DNA from 2 places in the Blautia sp. AF19-1 genome. Region 2 is predicted to be linked to the other one. Evidence: predicted binding sites of a transcription regulator. Region 2 holds the regulator's gene; the other holds the start of a gene.
What was found. The regulator Rex, encoded in region 2, represses fermentation and respiration genes when NADH is low (regulators of the CRP and FNR family bind a similar motif). The targets are predictions, from matches to a motif close to ATTGTTAANTANTTAACAAT.

Region 1: the regulator Rex is predicted to act here: its motif matches at 1,955-1,974, upstream of gap (type I glyceraldehyde-3-phosphate dehydrogenase).

What each region holds. Positions count from the first base shown of each region.
Region 1 covers NZ_QUGQ01000009.1:119,516-122,730, reverse strand. Annotated here, with positions in the region: gene DWX26_RS08145 (phosphoglycerate kinase) at 1-677, opposite strand, end outside; gene gap (type I glyceraldehyde-3-phosphate dehydrogenase) at 892-1,905, opposite strand; gene DWX26_RS08135 (histidinol-phosphatase HisJ family protein) at 2,170-2,970, opposite strand; gene mnmA (tRNA 2-thiouridine(34) synthase MnmA) at 2,967-3,215, opposite strand, start outside.
Region 2 covers NZ_QUGQ01000005.1:13,624-16,838, forward strand. Annotated here, with positions in the region: gene abc-f (ribosomal protection-like ABC-F family protein) at 1-1,368, opposite strand, end outside; gene DWX26_RS04245 (redox-sensing transcriptional repressor Rex) at 1,523-2,179, shown strand; gene DWX26_RS04250 (bifunctional ADP-dependent NAD(P)H-hydrate dehydratase/NAD(P)H-hydrate epimerase) at 2,269-3,215, shown strand, end outside.

The sequences.
Region 1 (3,215 bases), on a different contig from region 2:
GCCATACCACCGCCGATGATCAGGACATCAACTTTATCGATCAGGTTGTCGATAACAGAAATCTTGCTGGATACTTTGGATCCACCAAGGATGGCAACAAACGGACGCTCCGGATTGTTGACAGCATTTCCAAGGAATGCGATCTCTTTCTCCATCAGATAACCAACAACTGCAGTGTCAACATATTTGGTAACACCAACATTGGAGCAATGAGCACGATGTGCGGTTCCGAATGCATCATTTACGAATACGTCGCACAGGGAAGCCAGTTCTTTGCTGAACTCCTCACCGTTTTTGGTCTCTTCTGCACGATAACGGGTGTTCTCCAGAAGGATTACATCTCCGTCTTTCATAGCCTCAACAGCTGCTTTTGCGTTCGGTCCTACAACCTCAGGATCTGCTGCAAATTTAACTTCCTGTCCGAGAAGCTCGGAAAGGCGAACTGCAACCGGTGCAAGAGAAAGCTCTGGTTTTGGTTCTCCTTTCGGTTTTCCAAGATGAGAGCAGAGAATTACTTTTCCGCCGTCAGCGATCAGTTTTTTGATCGTCGGAAGAGCAGCTACCAGACGGTTCTCATCTGTGATTTTTCCATCGATCAGCGGAACGTTGAAGTCGCATCTTACAAGGACTCTTTTTCCTTTTACGTTGATATCATCTACGGTTTTTTTGTTTAACATGGGCGTTTCCCTCCATATATCCAACTGCATCTGCCGCGCCGTTTCTTTGTTTTTGCGGCATCGCGGTCCTTATTTAAAAATGCAGTTTATAATTTTTGCACACGGAAAATGGCTGTTTTTATGCCGTATTTTTCCGCCGCATTCGCAAAAAGGGCCCGGTCCTTAACAGACCGGACCCTTTGGGCTCTGAAATTTTGCCGTTCAGTTTGTTAAATTATGCTAACTCGCTGAAGTATTTGATGGTACGAACCATCTGGCTTGTGTAGGAGTTCTCGTTATCATACCAAGAAACAACCTGTACCTCTGTTGTTCCGTTGTCCAGCGGAAGAACCATGGTCTGAGTTGCATCGAACAGAGAACCATATCTCATACCAACGATGTCGCTGGATACGATTTCATCTGTGTTGTATCCGAAGGACTCGGTTGCAGATGCTTTCATTTTTGCGTTGATCTCATCAACAGTTACAGTTCCTTCTACAACTGCTGTAAGGATTGTGGTAGAACCGGTTGGGGTTGGAACACGCTGTGCAGAACCGATCAGTTTGCCGTTCAGTTCCGGAATAACAAGGCCGATTGCTTTTGCAGCACCGGTGCTGTTTGGAACGATGTTAACTGCAGCTGCACGGGATCTTCTCAGATCGCCTTTTCTCTGCGGTCCGTCCAGAGTCATCTGATCTCCAGTGTAAGCATGGATAGTAACCATGATACCGGATTTGATCGGAGCCAGTTCGTTCAGAGCTTTTGCCATAGGTGCAAGGCAGTTTGTGGTGCAGGATGCAGCGGAGATGATGTTATCGTCTGCTGTCAGGGTCTCATGGTTTACATTGTAAACGATGGTCGGAAGGTCGTTACCAGCCGGAGCGGAGATAACTACTTTACGAGCGCCTGCATTGATGTGTGCCTGAGCTTTTGCTTTGGAGGTGTAGAATCCGGAGCACTCCAGAACTACGTCTACGCCAAGCTCTCCCCATGGGCAGTTGTTAGCATCCGGGAAAGCATAGATTTTGATGTTTTTGCCATCTACTGTGATGGAATCTTCATCGGATGTTACGGTATCAGCCAGAGCATATTTTCCCTGAGAAGAGTCATATTTTAACAGATGAGCTAACATCTTCGGGGATGTTAAATCGTTGATTGCTACTACTTCATAACCTTCTGCTCCAAACATCTGTCTGAATGCAAGACGTCCGATACGGCCAAAACCATTGATTGCTACTTTTACTGCCATGATTTTCAATTCCTCCTAAAAAGTGAATTTTAATTTTGAGTCTCTGTACTTTGTTAAAGAAACATCAACCTTATCTGTATAATACCTAATTTCGTCGGAAAATTCAAGTTCTATTTTCAAGAAAATACGAAATTATTTCTAAAATTTGTGAAGAGGCCGGATGCCGATCCGTATTTCTGCAAAATTCCGAAAGCTCCGTCTATTGCAGGAAAAGCCGGAATCCAGCCTTTCTGGGGCTTTTTTCCGGCTTTTCCTGCGCGTTTTCTATTGGATCGGCAGATATTCCGGCTTTTTCTCTTTAAACCGCACGTAGTACCGGAATCCGGCTTCCTGCGCGATGGCTGCCGCGTCCGCGAAATGAAACGCTATATGTTCCGGTTTGTGGGCATCGGCACCGAAGGTGATCTTTTCGCCGCCCAGTTCCCGGTATCTTCTGATAACATCCGGCGTCGGATTCGGCACGCCAAGGCCTGCCTTGTAGCCGCCGGTGTTGATTTCCAGCGCGATATCGTACTGAATCAGCTCTTTTAAAATGGTATCGATCTCGTCCGCAAATGCGCGGTAGCTGTAATCTTTTCCCTTTTCTCTGCAGTAGCGTACCACATAATCCAGATGACCAAGCGTCTGGAAATTGTGGAAGAACCGGATATTTTCTGCTGTAGCCCGAAAATACGCCCGGTACAGCTCTTCTGCTGTCCAGTCCGGGAAAGCATCCTCATAATAGGGGTCTTTTCCGTCAATGACATGCATGGAGCCGATCACATAGTCGAACGGCCACGCATTTACATACTCTTCCATCCGTTCTTTTAAGTGGAGCTGCAGTCCCAGTTCCACGCCGAATCGGATATCAATTCTGTCGTGGTATTTTTCCTGCAGTTCCCGGATTTTTGCCGCATATGCCGGTGTATCGAGCTGGAACTCGCCGGTACTGTAATCCATATCGTAGTGATCCGTCAGGCAGATTGCCGGAAGTCCCAGCTCGACTGCCCGTTTTACCATCTCTTCTGTTGGTGCTTCGCTGTCACTTGAAAAGAAACTGTGCATATGACAGTCCGCTATCTTCATCTTTCGGCCTCCGTAATCGTTCCGCCTCCGCCGACACAGCCGTCCACGTAGAAGACAACAGTCTGTCCCGGTGTCGGAGCACGCACGCCGTCCGGGAAGGTACAGGTAATCTCATCTTCCCCGGTCCGTTTGATCACGCACGGGGAGCCTTTGTGCCCGTACCGGATTTTTGCGGTGCAGGAGAGCTCTTCTCCAAGTTCCAGCGGCGGAATTGCCATATAGTTTACTTTGTTTGCTTTTACTAC
Region 2 (3,215 bases):
GGCAAGGGAAATTCGTCCGCGCTCACCGCCGCTCAAGGTATGAATCGGTTGGAAGACATCGTCGTTTGTAAACAGGAAGGCGGCCAGCACATTTCGGATTTCGGTGTTTGTCAGATATGGATACGCGTCGGAAATCTCCTGGAAAATGGTCTTTTCCATGTGGAGCACCTGATGCTCCTGATCGTAGTAACCGATTTGTACACGGCTTCCAAGTGTAAAAGAGCCGACATCCGGGCGGATGACTTCGTTTAAGATCTTTAAGATCGTCGTTTTTCCCGTTCCGTTGTTTCCGATGATTGCGACGCGCTCCCCGCGCTTGATTTCGAAATTCAGATCCTGGAAAAGCGTCTGTCCCGGGAAGGCTTTGGAGAGGTGCTCGACGGTCAGCACATCGTTTCCGCTTGTGATGCGCGGTTCCAGACGGATCCGCATATCGGAGCGTACTTCGGTCGGCTTTTCCAGCACATCCATTTTGTCCAGCATTTTTTCACGGCTCTCGGCGCGTTTGATGGATTTCTCGCGGTTGAAAGATTTCAGCTTTGCAATGACTTCTTCCTGATGGTGGATTTCCTGCTGCTGGTTGACCCAGGCATGGTAAGCGGCTTCACGGAGCATTGCTTTTTTTTGACTGTAGGCGGTATAGTTTCCCTCAAAAGTTGTTACTTTTTTATTGTCCACTTCAACGACTTTTGTGACAACGCGGTCGAGAAAGTAACGGTCATGGGAGACGATCAGGACGGCTCCGCTGTAATTTAAAAGATACGTTTCGAGCCAGGAGATCGAGTCCATATCGAGGTGGTTGGTCGGCTCGTCGAGCAGAATGATGTCCGGTTTGGTGAGCAGCAGTTTACCAAGTGCCACGCGGGTCTTCTGACCGCCGGAGAGGGAGTCCACCTGTTTTTCAAAATCGCTCTCGGAAAAGCCAAGACCTTTTAAAACACCGACGACTTCACTGCGGTACGCGTATCCGTTTTCCAGTTCAAAGGTATGGGAGAGGCGGGTGTAGGTGGAAAGAAGTTCATCCAGCTCTGCACCGGATTTTGTATTCATATCACTTTCCATCTGACGGAGGCGTTCCTCCATATCAATCAGATTCTGTTTCGCGGTCAGCACTTCCTGGTAAATGGAAAGGTGTCCGGTCAGATCCTGATGCTGGGCGAGATAGCCCATCGTCTTTCCTTTGGAGAGGATGACCTCTCCCTCATCGGCCCTCATTTCGCCGATGATGATTTTTAACAGCGTCGATTTTCCGGCACCGTTGATGCCGACCAGTGCGGCTTTTTCGCGTTCTTCTATATGAAAAGATGCATTTTTGATAATTTCCGTTGTCCCGAATGCTTTCGAGATATTCTGACATGCAAGAATCATGTGGTTCCTCCAGATAACATATTTCTGTATTTTGACATAATACACCATCCTTATTATAGAGAGTAATACACAAAATTTCAAGAAATCTTTGACAATTTTCTATCAACCATATATAATATGAATATATGCAGGTGTAAATAAGGAGGAATTTATCTTGGAAGAAAAAGGAATTTCGCGGGCAGTTATCAAAAGACTTCCTAGATATTATCGTTACCTGGGCGAATTGCTGGAGGACGGAGTAGAACGGATCTCTTCCGGTGAGCTGAGCGAGCGGATGAAAGTGACAGCTTCCCAGATTCGCCAGGATTTAAATAATTTCGGCGGCTTCGGCCAGCAGGGGTATGGTTATAACGTGCGGTATCTGTACAGCGAGATTGGAAAAATCTTAGGTCTGGACAGAGTCCACAATATGATTTTTGTCGGAGCCGGAAATCTGGGACAGGCACTTGCCAATTATGCGGCCTTTGAAAGAAGCGGATTCAAAACGGTCGGTATTTTTGACGTCAACCCGGTATTAAAAGGAATCTCCGTGCGCGGAATTGAAATCCGCATGGCGGACGAGCTTCCGGAATTTATCAAGGAACACCATGTAGAGATTGCGGCTTTGACACTGCCAAAAGCAAAAGCGGTAGAGATGGCAGAGATTCTCGTGGACAACGGTGTAAAAGCAATCTGGAATTTTGCACATACCGATCTAAACTTAAAACTTCCGAAAGATGTGATCGTCGAGAACGTCCATCTTTCCGAAAGTCTGATGCGTCTCTCCTACAATCTGACCAGATATGAGGCGGAGCATCCAAAGAACAATTAAGAAACCAAAACAAAAGCAGGAGAGTCTTCGGGAAACCGGAGACTTTTTCTGTTCACTTTCCGGATAAGGCAGGAAAAGGAGGAAAAGCGATGAAACGGATTCTTACAGCAGCACAGATGAAGCAGGCAGACCGCAATACGATCGAAACCATGGGGGTACCGTCCCTGGTACTGATGGAGCGCGCGGCGCTGTCCTGCGTGGAGGAGCTTCAAAATGGAACATGGGATACAGGAAAAGTCCTTGCTGTGTGCGGTCCCGGAAATAATGGAGGGGACGGTGCGGCAATTGCACGGATTTTAAAGACGAAAGGGGTGGATGCGGAACTGTTCTGTCTTGGAAATCCGGAAAAATACAGTGAAGGCATGAGAGCACAGAAGAAAATTGCGGAAAATTATGGGGTCCGTGAGGTTAAGAATCCGGATTTCCGGGAATATACTGTTATCATAGATGCCATCTTTGGAATTGGCGTATCCCGTTCGCTGGCAGGGGAGTACCGGAGGGCAGTGGAAGCAATCTGCGCAAGCGGTGTTCCTGTTCTTGCCGTGGACATCCCTTCGGGGATCCACACGGATACCGGAGAGGTCCTTGATGCGGCGGTGAAAGCCAGAGCCACGGTGACATTTGCCTGTGCAAAGCCAGGGCTTCTTTTTGATCCCGGAAAACGATATGCCGGAGAGGTCCTGGTCCGTGATATCGGAATCGGCTTTGATGCAGGAGAAGAGGAGACGCCCTGGTACGGTTCAGTGGAAAAAGAAGATCTGGACCGGTTTCTTACCCGCACGCCGATGGGAAATAAGGGAACCTTCGGAAAGGTGCTGGTACTTGCCGGTTCCGGTGCCATGTGCGGAGCCGCTGTTTTGTGTGCCAGGGCAGTCCTTGCATCCGGTGCCGGCATGGTAAAGGTTGTGACAGAGGAAAGAAACCGTACGCCGCTTTTCTGTGCCCTGCCGGAAGCAATGGCGGATTTCTGGAAGGAGGATGAGCCGCTTCCGGAAGAAGCCCTGCTGCAGGATCTCGCCTGGGCGGACGCTGTTGT